Regions from separate parts of the Limnohabitans sp. Hippo4 genome, predicted to be linked through region 1. Evidence: riboswitches for the same ligand, from Rfam matches in the RefSeq annotation. Region 1 holds a riboswitch; the other holds the start of a gene.
What was found. Region 1 has a riboswitch for S-adenosylhomocysteine ahead of metH (methionine synthase). Riboswitches for the same ligand answer to the same signal wherever they lie in the genome.

Region 1 (11,195 bases):
CCGGCTTGTTGCCCGATTTGAGCGTGGATGAGGCTTTGGAAACAGCATCGGTGGCCAGTTTGGCTGGGCGCTTTCAAATTGCAAATTGGCTGAAACGCCCCACACGCCATCCCCATCACTCGGCCAGTGCCGTGGCATTGGTCGGTGGTGGCTCACCGCCCCGCCCCGGCGAAATTTCCTTGGCGCACCATGGCGTTTTGTTTTTGGATGAGCTGCCTGAATTTCCAAGGTCCGCATTGGAGGCTTTGCGCGAACCCTTAGAGTCGGGCAGCGTCACCATTTCACGCGCAGCACATTCGGCTGAGTTTCCTGCACGTTTTCAGTTGATTGCCGCCATGAACCCTTGCCCCTGCGGCTATGCAGGCCAGGTTCGAACGCCAGGTCAGGAAGGCCCCATTTGCCGATGTACCCCCGATCAAGTGCACCGCTACAGCAACAAAATCAGCGGACCCTTGCTTGACCGAATTGATCTGCACATCGAGGTTCCCAGCCAAAGTGCTGCACAGTTGATCCATGCAACGGTGGGAGAAAGCACCGCCACCATCAAGACGCGTTGTGATCGGGTGAGGCGCAGATCACTTCAGCGGCAAGGCTGTACCAATCAAGCGCTCAGCGGGGCGGCGCTCGACCTTCATGGCAAATTAGGCCCAGAGGCTGCGGCCTACCTGACCCAAGTGGCCACACATTTTTCGTGGAGTGGCCGAAGCACCCACCGCGTTCTGAAAATTGCCAGAACGATTGCCGACTTGGCAGAGCGTCAAGACATTTTGTCTGTGCACATCGCTGAGGCTGTTCAATATCGCAGGCCGTTCGCAGCGCACCGATAATGCAGTCATGCGCAGAATCAGGCCGTACTGGGATCTCACAAGAATCTCTCATCACGCTCCCGAATTAGCGCCCTTTGCAGTTTGGCTGTCTTGGGCTCAATTGATCACTTGGGGCAGCGTGTTTTACACCTTCTCATTGATCATGGGACCGGTGGAGCGCGAGCTGGGCCTCAGCCGCGCAGATGCTTCACTGGGTTTCAGTTTGGCCTTGTTGGCAGATGGTCTGATGGCTTATGCCATAGGGCGCTGGATCGACCGCGGTCACGAACGCCGGGTGATGACTTGGGGGTCTGCTTGGGTGGGATTGTGTTTGTTGGCACACAGCTTCATTGACAGCCTTGTGGGCTTTTATGCGGTGTGGTTAGGCCTGGGCTTGGGCATGTCCGCCACCTTGTACGCGCCCGTGTTTGCCGTGGTCACGCGACGGTTTCCAAATGACTTTCGGCGCGCCATCATCATCATGACTTTCTTGGGCGGATTGGCCAGCACGGTGTTCATACCGCTGTCGTCTTGGTTGATTCAAAGCTTGGGCTGGCGGCATGCCTTGTGGGTCTTGGCATTGATGCAGTGGCTGATCTGCATGCCCTTGCATGCATGGTTGCTGAAAGGTGCAGCGCCTCAAAAGGCGCTTGTACATGCAATCACAAGTCCAGACGCCAATGCAGATTCAAATGCGCGCCTCGCCACACCAACAGTTTCCATCAAAGTGCATTTAAAGCGCGCGCCCTTTTGGTTGCTGGCGGGCTTCATGCTGATGACCGCCATTGTCAGCTCTGCATTGCCTGCACACATGGTGAGTTTGTTGGAAGAAGCGCACCTGTCACCAGCGTGGGTCATTGCCATTCCAGCTTCCATTGGCGCCATTCAAGTGCTGGGGCGTTTCTTGTTGTTTTTGTTTGAAAAACATTTGGATGTTCATGCTGCCAACCGATGGATTCCATGCCTGGTACCTCTGGGCTTGGTGTTTTTGGTTATGGGTGGATTGGCTCCCTGGGCGGCTTTGCTGTTCGTCACGTTTTATGGCCTCGGCAATGGTCTGAACACCATCGTCAAAGGCACTGCCATGGCGCAATATGTCAGTCGCGACCATGTGGGACAACTCAATGGCGTGTTGGGTGTGCCATTGGCCATGGGGCGCGCTGTAGCCCCTTGGGCTTTGGGTTTGATGTGGACACCCGAGGTGGGCTATGCGCACGGCCTGCGTTGGATGTTGCTGGCCGGCGTTTTGGGCGTAGCGTGTTTGTGGTGGGCGCAAAAGTGCGCGCACCAAGCACACATGAAGGCGCTCACAGATTAGGCGCCAACAATCTCTGAATGTCTGCCACTTTCAAGTTCTGACGTTTGGCCAAATCTTGGACCTGGTCTTCACTCACTTTGCCCACGTTGAAGTATTGACTGTCGGGGTGGCTGAGGTAAAAACCGGACACGCTGGCGGCAGGCGTCATGGCCAAGCTCTCTGTGAGGCCCATGCCAATCTCTTCGCATTGCAAGAGTTCAAACATTTGCTTTTTGACGGAGTGGTCTGGGCACGCAGGATAGCCTGGTGCAGGTCGGATGCCTTGGTATTTTTCAGCAATCAAATCGTCAAGCGATGCGTCTTCTGTGGCGGCGTAGCCCCACAAATCTTTGCGCACGCGCTCGTGCAGGCACTCTGCAAAGGCTTCGGCAAAACGATCGGCCAAAGCCTTGAGCATGATGGCGCTGTAGTCGTCATGTGCCGCTTCAAAAGCTTGTTCGCGTTTTTCAACACCAATGCCCGCAGTGACTGCAAAAACGCCAACGTAGTCTTGTAGTTTGGTAGGTTGACCTTTTGCGTCAAGCAAAGGCGCCACAAAATCTGCCAAACAACGGCTGGGCTTGCCCGTTTGCTTTTCTGTTTGTTGACGCAGGCCATGCCAGGTGAGCACAGGCGTTTGACGCGACTCATCGGCATACAAAGCAATGTCGTCGTGGTTCACGCTGTTGGCAGGATACAAGCCCATCACACCGTGCGCGGTGAGCCAACGGCCTTCAATGATTTTGTGCAGCATCTTCTGCGCATCATTGAACACCTTTTGTGCTTCCACGCCCACCACTTCGTCTTTCAAAATGGCGGGGTACGGGCCGGCCAAATCCCAAGTTTGGAAGAAGGGGCCCCAGTCGATGTAACGCGCCAACTCAGCCAGGTCAAAATTCTTGAACACACGGCGACCAATGAACTTGGGCGTAGGTGACTTGAACGCGTTCCAGTCGATGTTGGTTTTGTTGCTACGCGCTTTGGCCAATGGCCACATCGGCGTTTGCTTTTTGTTGGCGTGCAGCTCACGCACTTTGGCGTAGTCGGCATTGAGTTCGTCAATGTACGCAGCCGCTTGGTCAGACAACAAACCTTGCGCCACGCTCACGCTGCGCGAGGCATCGGGCACATAGACCACCGGGCCTTCATAATGCGGTGCAATTTTGACGGCCGTGTGCACGCGGCTGGTGGTGGCGCCACCAATCAGCAAAGGCATTTTGCGCAAACGGAAATGCGCGTCCTTTTGCATCTCGCTGGCCACGTACTGCATCTCTTCCAAGCTGGGGGTGATGAGACCGGACAAGCCAATGATGTCAGCATTTTCTTCTTTGGCCTTGGCCAAAATTTCATGACAAGGCACCATCACGCCCATGTTGACCACGTCAAAGTTGTTGCACTGAAGCACCACGGTCACGATGTTCTTGCCAATGTCGTGCACGTCGCCTTTGACGGTGGCAATCACAATCTTGCCTTTGGACTTCACGTCTTGACCGGCAGCTTCTTGCTGGCGTTTTTCTTCTTCGATGTAGGGCACTAGGTGCGCAACGGCTTGCTTCATGACCCGCGCAGACTTGACCACTTGCGGCAAGAACATCTTGCCTTGACCAAACAAATCGCCCACCACGTTCATGCCATCCATGAGCGGGCCTTCAATCACATGCAGCGGTCGGCCGTTCTTGGCCAAAATTTCTTGATAGGCTTCTTCGGTGTCTTCGGTGATGAAGTCGGTAATGCCGTGCACCAAGGCATGTGACAGGCGTGCCGATACAGACACGGGCGCATCGGGTGTGCCGCGCCAAGCTAGCTTTTGTGAATCATCTTTGGCGGCACCTTTGGCATTTTCTGCCACTTCCACCAAACGCTCACCCGCGTCGGGACGGCGATTCAACACCACGTCTTCCACACGCTCACGCAAGTCAGGTTCTAGCTCGTCGTACACGCCCACCATGCCGGCATTGACAATGCCCATGTCCATGCCCGCTTGAATGGCGTGGTACAAAAACACCGTGTGAATGGCTTCGCGCACAGGGTCGTTGCCGCGGAAGCTGAACGACACATTGGACACACCGCCCGACACTTTGGCGCCTGGCAAATTTTGTTTGATCCAGCGCGTGGCTTCAATAAAGTCAACGGCGTAGTTGTTGTGCTCTTCAATGCCGGTGGCAATGGCAAAAATGTTCGGATCAAAAATAATGTCTTCGGGTGGAAAGTCCACCTCATCGACCAGCACGCGGTAGGCGCGTTCGCAAATTTCTATTTTGCGTTGGTAGGTGTCAGCCTGGCCTTTTTCATCAAACGCCATCACCACCGCTGCAGCGCCATAGCGCTTGATCAACTGTGCTTGCTGCTTGAAGGCATCTAGGCCTTCTTTCATGCTGATGGAGTTGACGATGCCTTTGCCTTGAATGCAGCGCAGACCCGCTTCAATCACACTCCATTTGGAGGAGTCGATCATGATGGGCACGCGGGCAATGTCGGGCTCGGAGGCAATGAGGTTCAAGAAACGAACCATGGCCGCTTGGCTGTCCAACATGGCTTCGTCCATGTTGATGTCAATGATTTGTGCGCCGTTTTCCACCTGCTGACGGGCCACGGCCAAGGCTTGCTCGTACTCGCCATTCAAAATCATGCGGGCGAAGGCTTTGGAGCCTGTGACATTGGTGCGCTCACCAATGTTCACGAAAAGAGTACCCGTGCCGATTTGAACCGGCTCTAAGCCAGACAGTTTTAACGGGGGAACAGCAACTGAAGACACAACTCACCTCTTGGATCGCAGGTGAGCGTGGTTTGCAATAAGAATGGGGTATGCCCCAGATTGAACTCCAAGCCTGACTCGCAACCTTGATGGGCGGCGAGCTGCAACGCTCCTTGGAGATGGCTTATTTTAACTGGCTAAACGGGACGATCAGGCCGCCTCTTTGTAAAACGCCGCCGTGTGCAAGCCTCTGGGTGCCAATGGACCCACGGCCTTTTGAATGGCATCGATGTGATCTGGCGTGGTGCCGCAACAGCCGCCCACAATGTTGACCAAACCTTCCGCGGCAAACTCATGCAGCAAACGGCTGGTGACTTCTGGCGTTTCATCAAAGCCGGTCTCACTCATGGGGTTGGGCAAGCCCGCGTTGGGGTAGCAACTGATGAAGGTGTCCTCTGCCACTTTGGCCAACTCTTGGACATACGGGCGCATCAAGGTCGCGCCCAATGCGCAATTCAAACCAATGGCCAAGGGGCGCGCATGGCGCACACTGTGCCAAAAGGCGGTGACGGTTTGACCACTCAAAATGCGACCCGAGGCGTCGGTCACGGTGCCGCTGATGATGAGGGGCAAGCGTTCGCCACTGGCTTCAAAATATTCCTCAATGGCAAACAAGGCAGCTTTGGCATTCAAGGTGTCAAAGATGGTTTCCACCAACAACACATCCACGCCGCCTTCTACCAAGGCCTGGGTTTGCTCGTAATAGGCTTTGCGCAAAGTTTCAAAGTCCACGTTGCGTGCGCCAGGATCGTTCACATCAGGACTGATGCTGGCTGTTTTGGGAGTGGGGCCCAAAGCGCCAACGGCAAAGCGTGGTTTCTCTGGTGTTGAAAACTTGTCGCATGCTGCACGGGCCAAGGCCGCAGAGGCCCGGTTCATTTCGATGGCCAAGTCGGCCATGTTGTAGTCTTCTTGCGCAATGGTGGTTGCACCAAACGTATTGGTTTCGATCATGTCTGCGCCAGCGGTCAGATAGCCTTCGTGAATGTCACGGATCACATCTGGGCGCGTGAGGCTCAGCAGCTCGTTGTTGCCCTTTACGTCTTTGGCAAAGTCTTTGAAGCGCTCACCGCGGTAATCGGCCTCGCTCAATTTGAAGCGCTGAATCATGGTGCCCATGGCGCCGTCCAAAATGGCAATGCGTTTTTCCAGAATTTCTGGCAGGGCTTTCGCGCGGGTGTAATTCAAGGCTTTCATCCCCCTATTGTAGAAAAACAAACTGACTCATGAGAATTCGTCACAGTCAGGCCCACCCCCAATTGAAGCTTGTTGCCAATCTCTCTATATTGAGTACATGAAAAAACGTCAATTTTTGGCCTTGAGTGGCAGCGCCCTGCTCTCTGGTTTAACACCCTCCGCCGCCTTCTCCCAAGCCAAATTTCCCGAACGCCCTATTAAGGTCATTGTGCCTTTCGCCCCGGGTGGCGATGGCGACATCATTGGCCGCTTGTGGGTCAAATTTGCCATTGCGCATACCGGTGCCAATTTCATTGTCGACAACAAAGCGGGCGCTGGCGGGGCCATTGGCGCAGCAGAAGCCTCCCGAGCCAAGGCCGATGGTTACACCCTCTTGCTGGGCACTTCTTCCACTCAAATCATCAATCCTCTGGCTTCTGGCACGGCCACCTACGACGCGATCAAAGACTTCAATTTGGTTGGCATGGTCAGCATCAATCCCACCTGCATCGTGGTCAACCCCAGCGTGCCGGCCAACAATCTCAAAGAGTTGGTGAATTTGATCAAGGCCAGCCCCGGCAAGTACGCCTATGGCTCAGCCGGCCCAGGCACCATCACCAACCTCACAGGTGAACTGTTCAAACTGCAAGGCGGCAAGCTCAATGTGCAGCATGTCCCCTACAAAGGCGGCGGTCCCGCCATGCAAGATTTGGTGGCAGGCCATGTCCCCATGATCACGCCCATCATGTCGTCTGCAGTACTGGCGCAGCACCGTGCAGGTCGCGCACGCATTTTGAGCGTCAACAGCGATGCACGCCTTAAAGCGGCACCTGAAATTCCAACATCGGTTGAGGCGGGTATTCCAGACATGCGCGTGCAAGTTTTCAATGCGGTGTTCACACCCGCCGGCGTGCCGCGCGAGGTGATGGACTTTTTGCGCGCCACGCACAACAAGGTGCGCAACGACCCCGCTTTTTTGCTGGACCTTGAAAAAGCCGGCGCTGACCCCTTCACTTTGGCAGACCCCGAAAAATTCATTGCCGACGAAGTGGTCCGTTGGACCAATGTGATCAAAGCCACGCAGTTCAAGACCACCTGAACCGCAATTCTTAACGCCGCGAATCTTGCATTGACTTAAGAATGCAAGGCGGCGTCAACCGTCTACAAAATCCAGGCAATCACATGGTGGACAATACCCGCTGTGACAAGCTCTGTTTTATCCACGCCCTCTAGCAACATCCTGCGCATTCTCAGTGAGGTGTTTGGCTACGAGTCGTTCAGAGGCCCCCAGCAAGACATCATCTCGCATGTCACCGGCGGACACGATGCCTTGGTTCTCATGCCAACTGGCGGCGGCAAAAGTTTGTGTTACCAAATTCCCGCCATTGCCAGGCAGCAAGCTGGCTTGGGCATCGCCATTGTGGTGTCGCCGCTCATTGCGCTCATGCACGATCAAGTGGGCGCATTGCATGAGGCGGGTGTCAGTGCCGCATTTTTAAACTCCACGCTCAGCCCAGACGAAACCAGTGCCATCGAACAACGCTTGCGCAAAGGCGACATCACGCTTTTGTATGCTGCCCCAGAGCGCATCAACACACCCCGCTTTTTGGCACAACTCGATTCGCTGTATGCCCAAGGCCTTCTCAGCTTGTTTGCCATTGACGAAGCGCATTGCGTCAGCCAATGGGGCCATGATTTCCGCCCCGAGTACCGCAGCCTCACTGTTTTGCATGAACGTTTTCCAGGCGTACCGCGTGTTGCCTTAACGGCCACTGCCGACGCCCTTACACGTGCCGACATCATTGAACGACTGCAACTTGAAGAAGCCCAACTCTTCATCAGCAGCTTCGATCGCCCCAACATTCGCTACACCATCGTCGAGAAAAAAGATGCGTCTACCCAACTGCTGCGATTCATCGAGCGCGAGCACGAAGGTGAGGCTGGCATTGTGTATTGCCAGTCACGCAAACGGGTTGAAGAAGTGGCCGAGATGTTGGCCCAAACCGGCATCGATGCCCTGCCGTATCACGCCGGCCTAGACGCGGCCCTGAGGCAAAAACACCAAGACCGTTTTTTGCGCGACGAAGGTGTTGTCATGGTGGCCACCATTGCATTTGGCATGGGCATCGACAAACCGGATGTTCGATTTGTGGCGCATCTGGACATGCCCAAAAACATCGAAGGCTATTATCAAGAAACAGGCCGTGCAGGGCGCGACGGTTTGCGTGCAGATGCCTGGATGGCTTATGGTTTGCAAGATGTGGTGAACCAACGCCGCATGATCGATGAAAGTCCCGCCGAAGAAAACTTCAAGCAAGTCATGCGCGGCAAATTGGATGCCTTGTTGGCATTGGCCGAAGCCACCGATTGCAGACGTGTTCGCTTGCTGTCTTATTTTGATGAAGTCAGCCAGCCCTGTGGCAATTGCGACAACTGTTTGAACCCACCCGCCGTTTGGGATGGCACCGATGCAGCCCGCAAATTGCTCTCCACCGTTTTCCGCGCTCAACAACACAGTGGTTTTTCTTTTGGTGCCGGCCACATCATGGACATCTTGCGGGGCAAGGCCACCGAAAAGGTCACGCAATACGGGCATACACAACTCAGCACCTTCGGTATCGGCGCTAACTTTAGCGAAATTCAATTGCGCGGCGTTTTACGCCAACTGATTGCCATGGGTGCTTTGAATGTGCAAGGACAGGTCTTCAACACCCTGCAACTCACCGAAGGCTCACGTGCGGTTCTGAAAGGGGAGGTCAGTGTGCAGTTGCGTGAGTCTTTAAGCCAAAAACCCGAAAAGCGCAGCCGTAAACCGCAGGCCCCTGGCCCCGCTGCCGCCAACCTCAGTCAAGACGCCTTGGTACGCTACATCAACCTCAAAGCATGGCGGGCCGAAGTGGCCAAAGAACACAACTTGCCTGCCTATGTCATTTTTCACGATGCCACTTTGGCCGCCATTGCTGCAGCTTCACCCCAAAACCCCGAAGACCTGCATGGCATCAGCGGCCTGGGCGCTAAAAAGCTGGAAGCCTACGGGCAAGACGTCTTGAGAATCTGCAAAGGCTGAGGCTGACATAGCGCCGGCCAACTTTATGCAAGTTTTGCATATATTTTGAGCTGATTCGGCAATTAGTCATTCCCAATTCAGGTCAGCCTCCCTAAAATTCAAGTCTGGTTACAAGAAGGGTACATTGCCGTTGGAAATTGACCAGCCAAGCGTGCCTTTTGGCGCGCTTTGGTCGTTTTTTGCAAGTGTCGTTTGCCATCGCCCAGGAAACTGTGCAGAAGAGGACATTTGCAAAAAACGATTTTTAAACTTTGGAGCTTTTCCCATGAACTCACCCGTGATGCAGGGCTTGAACCTGAATACACCCACGTACGTTAAAAACCCCAAGCTGATTGCTTGGGTGGCTGAAATGGCTGCCTTGTGCAAGCCCGCCAATGTTTACTGGTGTGACGGCTCCGAAGAAGAATACGACCGCCTGTGCCAACAGTTGGTTGACAGTGGCACCTTCAAAAAGCTCAATCCTGCCAAGCGTCCTGGCAGCTTCTTGGCTTGCTCAGACCCCTCGGATGTGGCCCGTGTTGAAGACCGCACTTACATCTGCTCTGAAAAGAAAGAGAACGCCGGCCCCACCAACAACTGGATGGCCCCCGCCGAGATGCGCAAAACCTTGAACCCTTTGTTCGATGGTTGCATGCAAGGCCGAACCATGTACGTTGTGCCATTCTCTATGGGCCCCTTGGGTTCTCACATTGCACACGTTGGCATTGAGTTGACCGACAGCGCCTATGTGGCCGTGAATCAAAAGCTCATGACGCGCATGGGCAAAGCGGTGTTCGACGTCATTGGCACCGATGGTGAGTTCGTGCCTTGCTTGCACACCGTGGGCGCACCTTTGGTCAATGGCGCCAAAGACACCACGTCTTGGCCTTGCAACCCCACCGTCAAGTACATCGTTCACTACCCTGAAACACGCGAGATTTGGTCTTACGGTTCCGGCTACGGCGGCAATGCTTTGTTGGGCAAAAAATGCTTGGCTTTGCGCATCGCGTCCAGCATGGGCCGCGAACAAGGTTGGTTGGCCGAGCACATGCTCATTTTGGGCGTGACCAATCCTCAAGGCAAAAAGTACCACGTGGCTGCGGCTTTCCCCAGTGCGTGTGGCAAAACCAATTTCTCGATGTTGGTGCCGCCCGAAGGTTTCAATGGCTGGAAAGTCACCACCATTGGCGACGACATCGCTTGGATCAAACCTCAAGCCAACGGCAAGATGATGGCCATTAACCCCGAAGCAGGTTACTTTGGCGTGGCACCAGGCACCAACCACCACACCAACCCCAACTGCATGGCCAGCTTGGACAAGAACGTGATCTTCACCAATGTGGCTTTGACCGATGACGGCGACGTCTGGTGGGAAGGCATGGACAAAGACACCGGCAAATTGCCAGACCATTTGATCGACTGGCAAGGCAAAGACTGGACCCCCCAGATTGCCAAAGACACGGGCGCCAAAGCGGCGCACCCCAATGCGCGTTTCACAGTGGCTGCCACCAACAACCCCGCACTCGACCCCGCATGGGACGATGCGGCTGGCGTGTCGATCGACGCCTTCATCTTTGGCGGTCGCCGCTCCACCACCGTGCCTTTGGTCACAGAAGCACGCAATTGGACCGAAGGCGTTTACATGGCCGCTACCATGGGCTCTGAAACCACTGCCGCTGCATTTGGTGCACAAGGCGTGGTTCGCCGCGATCCTTTTGCCATGTTGCCCTTCTGCGGTTACAACATGAGCGACTATTTCCAACACTGGTTGGACGTGGGCGCCAAGATTGAAGCGGGCGGTCACAAGTTGCCCAGCATTTACTGCGTCAACTGGTTCCGCAAAGACGAAGCCGGCAAGTTTGTGTGGCCCGGTTACGGCGACAACATGCGCGTTTTGAAGTGGATGATCGACCGCTTAGAAGGTCAGGCCCAAGGTCAAGAAACCATGTTTGGCATCACGCCAACTTATGGCGAACTGAACTGGACCGGCTTGAATTTCACAGCCGACCAATTCAAAACCGTCACCAGCATTGACAAAGCCGCGTGGCAACAAGAGTTGCAATTGCACACGACCCACTTTGAGCAGTTGGCTTACAACATGCCCAAGGCTTTGCT
Region 2 (11,195 bases), on a different contig from region 1:
GGTGGCGGCGGGATGATGATCATTGCCTCGGTGCTGGGAGGCCGAGTTCTGGCCCCGCTGGGACAGGTGGTAGCGCAGTGGAACGCGGTGGTCAATGTGCGATCTTCTTGGGCCAGGTTGGAAGCATTGTTGATGCAAATTCCACCCAAACCCGATGCCATGCCATTGCCTGTGCCCAAAGGTGTTTTAACGGTCGAGGCCTTGATGGCGGGGGCGCCTGGACAGCAGGTGCCCATTGTGCGCGGTGTTCAATTTGCCATTCAACCTGGCGAGGTGCTGGCCGTTGTAGGACCGTCGGCCTCAGGAAAAACAACCTTGGCAAAATTGTTGGTTGGTTTGTGGCCAGCGATCAGCGGCAAGGTTCGCTTGGATGGCGCAGACATTTACGCTTGGGACAAAGCCGAAGTGGGTCCTTATCTGGGGTACTTGCCCCAGGGCGTGGAATTGCTAGAGGGAACACTTGCCGAAAACATTGCACGATTTGGCGATGTGGACATGGTGCAAGTGGAAGCCGCTGCCAGATTGGTGGGGCTGCATGAGTTGATCATGTCTTTGCCGCAAGGCTACAACAGCCCGATTGGTCGCGATGGCGCCATGCTCTCGGGTGGACAAAGACAAAGGGTTGGATTGGCCCGTGCTTTGTACGGTAAACCTGTGTTTGTGGTACTAGACGAGCCCAACTCGAGCTTGGACGAAGCAGGGGACGCGGCATTGGCCAATGCCATTGCTGCGCTGAAACAGTTGGGCACCACTTTTGTGGTGATGACGCACCGAAGCAGTATTTTGGGGGTGGCAGACAAGATGCTGCTGATGCGCGAAGGTGCGCAGCAGGCGTTTGGTCCACGAGATGAAGTATTGGCCGCCTTGCAGAAAGCACAAGCATGAAAACGCCAGAAATTTTTAATCGCAACGAATTGTCACGCACGCTTTGGGAACTCCGGCGTGAATTTGTGGTGGCTGGTATTTTCAGCTTGGTGGCCAACTTGCTGTTGTTGGCGCCCACCTTGTACATGCTTCAAATTTACGACCGGGTCATGGTGAGCCAGAGTACTGGCACCTTGTTGGTGGTGTCTCTCATTACTTTGTTCTTTTTTGGCGTGCTGACATTTTCTGAATGGAGCAGAACACGCTTGCTGGTGCGCACAGGTGTGCGCTTAGATGAAATGCTCAGCCGACGTTTGTTTCATGCCAGCTACGAGGCGCACCTGAATCCTGCAGTCAGCAATCCTTCTAGAGCATTTGGCGATTTGACCGAATTGCGTCAATTCTTAACGGGCAATGGCATCTTTGCATTTTTTGATGCACCCTGGACGCCCATCTACATTGCAGTGTTGTTCTTGCTGCACCCGTGGCTAGGCTTCATGTCGATCTTCTTTGGCGTGGTGCAGTCTGTGTTGGCTTGGTGGGGCAACAAGGCCACCAAACCTGCACAAACAGTGGCCAGCAAAGCTCAGCAAGAAGTGGGCGTGTATTTGCAAAGCAAGTTTCGCAACGCTGAGGTGCTGGAGTCCATGGGCATGCTCAGCAGTTTGTATCGCCGCTGGGCCGGCAAACACCTGCACGCCTTGGGGCGTAGCGTGGAGGCTCAGGCTGTTTCAGGCAAGGTGGCAGCGTGGAGCAAGTTTGTGCGCTACACACAGCAGTCGTTTGCTTTGGGTGGGGGTGCTTTGTTGGTGATTCAAGGTGAGTTGTCGCCGGGTGCCATGATTGCCGCCAACGTACTGACCACGCGTGCTTTGGCGCCCATTGATTTGATGGTGGGTACTTGGGGGCCGTTTCTGAATGCGCGTGAAGCTTTTGGCCGATTGAAAGATTTGCTGGAAGCCAATCCGCTGCGTGACTTGAAGCCCATGGGCGTCACCCCGCAAGGCAATGTGGTGCTCAAAGATGTGGTTGCTTCTGCGCCAGGTCGTGAAACGCCTATTTTGAAAGGCGTCAGTGCCATCATGCCCGCCGGCACGATCACGGTGGTGCTGGGTGCATCCGGTTCTGGAAAGTCCACACTTGCGCGCGTACTTCTAGGGATATGGCCGCATACCGCTGGTGAAGTGTTGCTAGACGACCAAGACATTCGCAAATGGGACCGCATGGAGCTAGGACCTCATGTGGGTTATTTGCCCCAAGACATTGAACTTTTTGATGGCACCATTGCAGAGAACATTGCCAGAGCTGGCAAAGTGGAATCTGAAAAAGTCATTGCTGCTGCAGAGGCTTCTGGCTTGCACAACATGATTTTGCGATTCCCCAAGGGCTATGACACGCCCATGGGCGAAGCAGGTGGCTTGCTGTCGGGTGGGCAAAGACAGCGCATTGGACTGGCACGAGCCCTTTACGGTCAACCTGCGCTGGTGGTACTCGATGAACCTAATGCCAACTTAGACGACGAAGGCGAAGCCGCCTTGGTGCGCGCTGTCCAGGGTTTGAAAGCGCAAAACAAAACAGTAGTGTTGATCAGCCACAGGCCCGGCGTGGTGAGCGTGGCCGATCGTTTGTTGATCTTGCACGAAGGTGCTGTGCATGCCAGTGGTCCACGCGACGGTGTATTGGCTGCCCTGCAAAAACAACGTGAAGAGGCAGCTGCTGCAGCCAATGCGGCCTCAGCACAGCTACCAGCGGCTGATGCACCTTCACCCAATTCCAATTGATTTTTGACACATTGAATCGAGACTGTCATGGCACTGAAAAATTTGACCAAAACGCTTAAAGATGCCGCACAAGATGCGCAAGTGGTGGGCGCTGGCGCAGACGATGCACACAGCCAATCCAAGCCTTCTTCCGATACTTCAGCGGTTGCAAGAACAGGTCTGTGGGTATTGGGCTTGGGCTTTGGTGGCTTCTTACTATGGGCTGCATTGGCGCCACTGGATGAAGGCGTGCCTACACAAGGCATGGTCACCTTGGACACCAAACGTAAAACGGTGCAGCACTTATCAGGCGGTATTGTGAAAGAAGTGCTGGTGCAAGAAGGCCAGCAGGTCAAAGAAGGCGACGCCTTGCTTCGGTTGGATGCTGCCGTTGCCAAAGCCAATTACGAAGCCGTGCGCCAACGTTACTTGGGTTACCGCGCCATGCAAAGCCGCTTGATTGCTGAACAAGCAGGTCGTGATGCCATTGACTTTCACCCCGATGTGAAAGCTGCCATGAATGATCCGTTGATCAAACAGCAAGTGGTCACACAGCAGCAATTGATCCAAGCTCGACGCGCTGCTTTGGCTGCCGACTTGCAAGGCATTGAGGAAAGTGTGCAAGGCTTGAAAGAGCAACTGACCTCGTATCAAAACATTTTGGTTCAGCGCCGCAATCAATTGGCCTTGTTGACAGAAGAGCTCACCAACACCCGCAGCATGGTGAAAGAGGGCTATGCGCCGCGCAATCGTCAATTGGAATTGGAGCGTATGGTGGCTGAGTCCAATGCGGCGATTGCAGACTTAACAGGCAACAGCATGCGAGTGAATCGCCAGGTGGCTGAACTGACGCAGCGCGCATTGGCCCGCAAACAAGAGTACCGCAAAGAAGTGGAAACTCAGCTGGCGGATGTGACACGTGAAGTGCAATCGGATGCCGAAAAGTTTGTGGCTGTGACTGCAGACTTGGACCGCATGGAAATCAGAGCACCCGCAACGGGACAAGTGGTGGGTTTGACAGTGCAAACTGTTGGCGCCGTTTTACAGCCAGGTCAAAAATTATTAGACGTGGTGCCTGATACGCAAACTTTACTATTGGAAGCGCACATACCTCCCCATTTGATCGATAAAGTGCAAGCAGGTTTGTCAACAGATGTGCGTTTCAACGCATTTGCACATTCGCCTCAGTTGGTGGTGGAGGGCAAAGTGTTATCGGTGTCGGGTGATTTGTTGACAGACCCCGCACAACCTCAATTTTCCTACTTCTTGGCGCGTGTGCAAGTAACCCCCGCAGGTATGAAAACCTTGGGCTCGCGCCAAATGCAACCCGGCATGCCTGCTGAAATTGTGATCAAGACTGGCGAGCGTTCGATGTTGACCTATTTGTTGCACCCCTTGGTGAAGCGCATGGCTTCATCGATGAAGGAAGAGTGATGCAAAGCGTGCCTAATTTTTTGAAGAATGTGGTGGCCGGTGCGCTGGCTGCATCTGCCATGGCTGTGTGCGCACAGACCTCGGTGATGGACTTCAAGCAGGTCTATCAAGCGGCCCTTGAGCAAGATGCCAACATTCGTGCATCGCGTGCTGCAGCCGATTCAGGCCGTGAACGCTTGCCCCAAGCACGCGCTGGATTGCTGCCGCAGGTGTCTGCCAATGCCGGCCGAAACTTCAACGATCTGAATTCCACGTCGCCCAATATTTTGGGTGCCTTGACCACCACCAACGACAAATACTTCAGCGACAACCGTGCTGTTCAATTGCGTCAACCGCTGATGAACATGCAGCGCTGGTTGCAGTTTGAACAAGCCAAGTCGATGGTGGCTGAATCGGAAGCCAGCTTAGACCGCGATTTGCAAAACTTGGTGGTGCGTGTTGCTGGTGCGTACTTTGAATATTTGATGGCCGATGAGCAATTGGAGTTGGTGTTAGCGCAAAAGAAGTTGTACACCTCGCTGGTTGATGCTGCCAAAAAAGGTTTGGCAGCTGGCTCGGGCACACGCACCGACATTGACGATGCGCAAGCACGCCTGGACATGGCCAGCGCACAAGAATTGGAAGCGCGTCAGAACCAAGACCAAACGCGTCGCCAACTGGAAGTGTTGATCAATCAACCCGTGTCGTCTGTGGCCAAGCTGAATGTGTCTGCTTTGAAATTGGTAGGCCCTGAACCTGCTAATTTGGACGCATGGACTTTGAAGGCCGAGCAAAACAGCCCCGAGATGAAAGCCATGCAAGCCCGCTTGGATGCAGCACGCCGCGAAGTGAGTAAATCGCAGGCAGGTCATTTGCCCACCTTGGACGCCGTGGCACAGTGGTCCAACAGCGGCAGTGAAAACATCACGCGCATCAATTCGCGTTATGAAAACAAGTCGATTGGCTTGCAGCTCAATGTGCCTTTGTTCTCAGGTGGTTATGTGAACTCCACCATTCGCCAAGCTGTGGCCGAACAAACGCGTGCCGAAGAGACTTTGGAAGCTTTGCGCCGTGATTTGGGTGTGCGAGTGCACAAAGAGTTTCGTGGTGTGACCGAAGGTGTGTTGCGAGTGCGTGCTTTGGAGCAGGCGGTTCGCTCTGCTGAGCAAATGATGCAGTCGACACAGATGTCTTTGAAGGCCGGTTCGCGCACGCAGTTGGATGTATTGAATGCGCAGCAGCAGTACACCATGGCCTTGCGTGATTTGGCGCAAGCGCGCTTTGTGTATTTGATGTCTAAAGTGAAACTGGCTTCTTTGGCGGGTGACGATGCGGTGGTTTCGGTTGACGCTGTGAATGCCAGTTTGGTGGGCGTTGCAAAGTAGTCTGAATGAGTTCGCTTTGTAAATCGAAGTTTGAAACTTAGATTTGCGAGTCGCGCAGCTGGGCAGCTACTTCTGCAAACCCCGCACCTCGCTCTTGCTGCGCTATGTACGTCGGCAAGTGCTTGAGCTCTTTCTCAAAGCGCCTGATGTTGGCCACACCCACACTGTGTGTGAAATGCTCGAACATCACTTGGTCGTTGGTGGAGTCGCCCACGTAAACCCATTGGTCCAGTTCATTGGTGAGTTCTCTGCCTGTCAGTTCTTTCAGAATCCACTGCGCGCCATGCCATTTGTTGTGATCGCCAAACCAAGCATTGATGTGGATGCTGCTGACCGTGGCGGTCATGCCTTCTTCTTTCAACAGTGTTAAGACTTGCTGAATTTGCGCTTGCGACAAGTGATGAAATTCGCTGTGGTCAAACGCGATGTCGGTTTCTCTTCCCGGTGAATCTTGGGCCATGACGGTGCCGGGAATTTCTTGCAACACGCGTTTGGCAATGCGTTGCATTTCTTGGAAGTTGCGTGTGCGGGTGGCCAAGTCTTGTTGGTAGGTCTTGTTGACTTGGTTTGTTTGCGGGTTGTGAAGCAAGGCCACAGCACCGTTCTCTGCCACCATGGCATTGACTGGCCAGGAGGATGCGAAGGGGATGCTCCAGCCCACAGGTCTGCCGGTGATGGGAATGACCATGAGGCCCGCGGCTTTTAAATTTTGCAGGGCCCTAAGTGCATCGGCTGTGATGGCGCCTTCGGTGGTGAGGGTGTCGTCAATGTCGGTGAAGACGCCCACGATGTTGGCGCGGGCGCTTTGCGGCCATGACGACAGAGGCTTCATTAGCCCGCAGATCCCAGCGCCAAGCCAGCATGCTCACGCAGCGGATGGAAGTGAATCTTGGGAAAGCGCTCTTGCGCCAAGCGCACGTCATAAGGCGAGGTGCACAAATAAGCCAAGGTATCGGCCGCATCCAATGCCATGCGCTGTGGGTACGCGTTTAGGAACTCTCTCAGTTCTGCAGGCGTATCGGCCGTAATCCAACGCGCACCGGTGTACTGGCAGCCTTCCAATCGCACATCGCAATCGTATTCAGCCTTGAGGCGGTGCTGCACCACTTCAAACTGCAACTGGCCCACAGCGCCCAGCAACATGGGGCCGCCCACTTCGGGTTTGAAAACTTGAATGGCACCTTCTTCGCCCAGCTGGTCAAGACCCGCTTGCAGTTGTTTAGTGCGCAGCGGGTTCTTCAAGATGACCGTCATGAACAGTTCAGGTGCAAAGAAGGGTAGCCCCGTGAACAGCAAGTTGGCACCATCGGTAATGGTGTCACCCAACTGCACACCGCCGTGGGTCGTGAAGCCAATGATGTCGCCAGCATAAGCTTCGTCTACTGCTTCGCGTCTTTGGCTCAAAAAGGTGACCACGCTGGTGGGGCGCAATTCTTTGCCGGTGCGTTGCACTTTGAGTTTCATGCCGGGCGTGTACTTGCCCGAGGCCATGCGCACAAACGCAATGCGGTCGCGGTGCGAGGGGTCCATGTTGGCTTGTACCTTGAACACCACGCCTGCGAAGGCGGCGTCTTCGGGCTGCACTTCTTTGATAACCGGTTGCTTGTTCACAATCAGTGAACTGGTCCGGGGCTTGGGTGAAGGCGCTAAGTCGACCAAGGCGTCTAGCACTTCCATCACACCGAAGTTGTTCACACCGGAGCCGAAGAAGACGGGGGTTTGTTTGCCGGCCAAGAAGGCTTCGCGGTCGAAGGCCGGTGAGGCGCCGGTGGCCAACTCCATGCTCTCCAGCGCTGTGGCAAATTCATTGCCAAAGCGTTCGTGTAATGCAGCTTCTTCTGACAGCGGCATGGTTTCAAAGTCTTGGGGCAAGCGCTCGCTGCCCGACTCAAACACAGTCATCGCATTGGTGCGCAAGTTGATGATGCCTCCAAAGGATTTGCCCTGGCCCACGGGCCAGGTCATGGGCACGCAGGGCATGCCCAGTTCGCGTTCGACTTCGTCCAAGATGTCCAATGGATCGCGCACTTCGCGGTCCATCTTGTTCACAAAGGTGATGATGGGCGTATCGCGCTGGCGGCACACTTCAATCAGCCTTCTGGTTTGGGCTTCCACACCGTTGGCCGCGTCAATCACCATGAGGGCCGAGTCCACGGCGGTCAGCACACGGTAGGTGTCTTCGCTGAAGTCTTTGTGGCCGGGGGTGTCCAGCAGGTTAATCACATGGTCGCGGTACAGCATCTGCATGACCGATGAAGCCACAGAAATGCCACGCTGCTTTTCAATTTCCATCCAGTCGGAGGTGGCGTGGCGCGAAGCCTTGCGCGCCTTGACCGAGCCGGCAATTTGAATGGCACCCGAGAACAGCAAGAGCTTTTCGGTGAGCGTGGTTTTACCCGCGTCAGGGTGAGAAATGATGGCAAACGTCCGGCGGCGCCGGGTTTCTTGGGTGTAAGTCAATGTGGCTCCAGGGGAATTTGGGTGTCTGGCTTGGAATCCAGAGATGCCGCTAGTATAATTTGCCCCATTCCGAGGAGCGTTGCAGCGGCCCCCATTCTGTTGACAGACATGGCGAGGACGTGAGGCTCGGAACCCTACTTTGCAACGACGCTCATCCACTTTTCTGCGGGATGAGCTCTATTTCTCAACTGAGTTCAACGGAATTTACCTCTGGGCATCCCTCTGAGAAGTGGTTTCAAACTTTTATTTGGAGCACACCATGAACGCACGTTTAAACACCGCTGTTAACGCCGATTGCGCGATTGCCGACATCGGCTTGGCCGACTGGGGACGCAAAGAGATCAAAATTGCCGAGACCGAAATGCCTGGTTTGATGGCCATTCGCAAAGAATTTGCTGCCGCCCAGCCCCTCAAAGGTGCGCGCGTCACTGGCTCATTGCACATGACCATTCAAACAGCGGTGCTGATTGAAACTCTGCAAGCTTTGGGCGCTCAAGTGCGCTGGGCTTCTTGCAACATTTACTCCACGCAAGACCATGCCGCCGCAGCCATTGCCGCCAACGGCACGCCTGTGTTTGCGGTGAAGGGTGAGAACCTCACTGAATACTGGGACTACACCCACCGCATTTTTGACTTCGGCGCCAAGGGCACTGAAGGCGAAGGCCCCAACATGATTTTGGACGACGGCGGCGACGCCACGCTCCTGATGCACTTGGGCAAGCGCGCAGAAAAAGACGCTTCCATTTTGAACAACCCAGGCTCTGAAGAAGAGACCTGCTTGTTTGCCGCCATTAAGGCCAAGTTGGCCGAAGACAGCACTTGGTACAGCCGCAAGTCTGCTCAAATCATTGGCGTGACCGAAGAAACTACTACAGGCGTGCACCGCTTGAACGAGATGAGCGCCAAGGGCGAACTGATGTTCCGCGCCATCAACGTGAACGACTCTGTCACCAAGTCCAAGTTTGACAACTTGTACGGTTGCCGCGAATCTTTGGTGGACGGCATTAAGCGCGCCACTGACGTGATGATTGCAGGCAAAGTGGCTGTGGTGGCCGGTTACGGCGACGTGGGCAAAGGCAGTGCACAAGCTTTGCGCGCACTAAGCGCTCAAGTTTGGGTGACTGAGATTGACCCGATCAACGCATTGCAAGCCGCCATGGAAGGCTACAAAGTGGTCACCATGGATTACGCTGCCGACAAAGCAGACATCTTCGTCACTGCCACTGGCAACAAGCACGTCATTACGCATGACCACATGTTGGCCATGAAAGACGAAGCCATTGTTTGCAACATTGGTCACTTCGACAACGAGATCGACATTGCCTCTGTTGAGAAATACACATGGGAAGAGATCAAGCCTCAGGTTGACCACATTGTGTTCCCCGATGGCAAGAAAATCATCATGTTGGCCAAAGGCCGCTTGGTGAACTTGGGTTGCGGTACAGGTCACCCCAGCTTTGTGATGAGCTCTTCGTTTGCCAATCAAACCATTGCGCAAATTGAATTGTTCACACGCCCAGAAGCGTATGAAAACGGCAAGGTCTATGTGTTGCCTAAGCACTTGGACGAGAAGGTGGCGCGTTTGCACCTGATGAAGGTGGGCGCCATGTTGACCGAGTTGTCTGACTCACAAGCCGCCTACATTGGTGTGAACAAGAACGGCCCTTACAAGCCTGACACTTACCGTTATTGATTTCTTTTTGATCGGGCCATTTTGCGCATTGACCAATTGTTAGTAGAGCGCGGCCTGGCCGCGTCTCGTTCACAGGCCCAGCGGCTGATTGCGGCAGGTGTTCAGTGGCGCACGCCACCGGGCGCTTTGCCAACAGCCGTGGTGGAGGCTGTGAAGTCTTCCGTGGAATGGCGCACGATCAATAAGAACAAAGACGAAGTGCCCAGCGATGCAGAGATTGTGTTGCTGGACGATTCCGAATCCAAGTATGTTTCTCGCGGTGGTTTGAAGCTGGAAGGCGCACTGCGTGACAGTGGTGTTTCTGTGTCAGGCCTGCGTTGTTTGGATGTGGGTCAGAGCACAGGCGGCTTTACCGAGTGCTTGCTGTTGAACGGTGCTGCCGAAGTGGTGGGCATCGATGTGGGCCACGGCCAGGTGCATCCGCGTGTGCGTGAAGATGCGCGTGTGATTTGCATTGAAGGCGTGAATGCGCGCGAGTTGATGCCCGATGACGAGCGCATTCCCGATGCAGAAGCTGGCTTTGATGTGATGGTGGGAGATGTGTCCTTCATTTCATTGACGTTGGTGTTGCCGGGTGTGGTGCCGTTTTTAAAACCAGGTGGGACGCTCTTGATGCTGGTGAAGCCCCAGTTTGAATTGCAGCCTGAGAACATTGGCAAGAACGGTTTGGTCAAAGACCCCGCCATGTACCCCGTGATTGAAAAACGCATTCGCACCTCACTCAAAGAGTTGGGTTTGAAAGTGACCGGTTGGTACGACAGCGCCATTGAAGGCGGTGATGGCAATCGTGAGTTTTTTGTGCAGGCGGTGAAGCCTGCAGAGACAGAGTAATCAAGCGCAAATTTGGCGCAAACAAATTGATGGAGTTGGCTGAATAAGCGAGCTCATGAACAGCGATGAAAAAATTACCAGTTAGCTTTGAATTTTTTCCACCTAAAACACCGGAAGGTGCGGAGAAACTGCGCGTTGTGCGTCAACAGCTTTACACGCAAGCGCCTGAGTTTTGTTCAGTGACTTATGGTGCTGGTGGCTCCACGCAAGAAGGCACCTTTGGCACCGTGGGCGAGATTTTGAAAGAAGGCGTGGCCGCTGCGTCGCACTTCTCTTGCATTGGTGCCAGCGAAGAATCTGTTCGCAAAGAACTGGCCACCTTGAAAGCCATGGGCGTGAAGCGCTTGGTGGCCTTACGTGGTGATTTGCCCAGCGGTTACGGCATGGGCGGTGCGTTTCATTACGCGTCCGATTTGGTGGCGTTCATTCGCAAAGAAACGGGCGACGACTTTCACATTGAAGTGGCGGCTTATCCAGAAATTCATCCTCAGGCAAAGTCAGCTGAGTCTGATTTGCAAGCCTTTGTGGCCAAGGTGAAGGCTGGCGCTAACTCTGCCATTACGCAGTACTTCTACAACTCCGATGCGTACTTCCGTTTTGTGGACGATGCGCATAAGTTGGGTGTGGATGTGCCTGTGGTGCCTGGCATCATGCCCATTACCAGTTCTACACAGTTGCTGAGATTTTCAGATGCATGCGGCGCAGAAATTCCCCGTTGGATTCGTTTGCGTTTGCAAGGCTTTGGTGATGACACGGCTTCTATCAAGGCATTTGGCCTAGATGTGGTGG

Region 2: another riboswitch for S-adenosylhomocysteine. It lies ahead of ahcY (adenosylhomocysteinase); the one in region 1 lies ahead of metH (methionine synthase).

What each region holds. Positions count from the first base shown of each region.
Region 1 is NZ_NESE01000004.1:27,884-39,078, forward strand. Features, by position in the region: gene B9Z46_RS11150 (YifB family Mg chelatase-like AAA ATPase) at 1-827, shown strand, start outside; gene B9Z46_RS11155 (MFS transporter) at 835-2,124, shown strand; gene metH (methionine synthase) at 2,114-4,858, opposite strand; S-adenosyl-L-homocysteine riboswitch at 4,875-4,979, opposite strand; gene B9Z46_RS11165 (homocysteine S-methyltransferase family protein) at 5,009-6,055, opposite strand; gene B9Z46_RS11170 (tripartite tricarboxylate transporter substrate binding protein) at 6,153-7,133, shown strand; gene recQ (DNA helicase RecQ) at 7,236-9,101, shown strand; gene B9Z46_RS11180 (phosphoenolpyruvate carboxykinase (GTP)) at 9,367-11,195, shown strand, end outside.
Region 2 is NZ_NESE01000005.1:170,952-182,146, reverse strand. Features, by position in the region: gene B9Z46_RS13235 (type I secretion system permease/ATPase) at 1-885, shown strand, start outside; gene B9Z46_RS13230 (type I secretion system permease/ATPase) at 882-2,645, shown strand; gene B9Z46_RS13225 (HlyD family type I secretion periplasmic adaptor subunit) at 2,673-4,058, shown strand; gene B9Z46_RS13220 (TolC family outer membrane protein) at 4,058-5,422, shown strand; gene B9Z46_RS13215 (HAD-IIB family hydrolase) at 5,460-6,254, opposite strand; gene B9Z46_RS13210 (peptide chain release factor 3) at 6,254-7,882, opposite strand; S-adenosyl-L-homocysteine riboswitch at 7,948-8,042, shown strand; gene ahcY (adenosylhomocysteinase) at 8,142-9,575, shown strand; gene B9Z46_RS13200 (TlyA family RNA methyltransferase) at 9,597-10,406, shown strand; gene metF (methylenetetrahydrofolate reductase [NAD(P)H]) at 10,472-11,195, shown strand, end outside.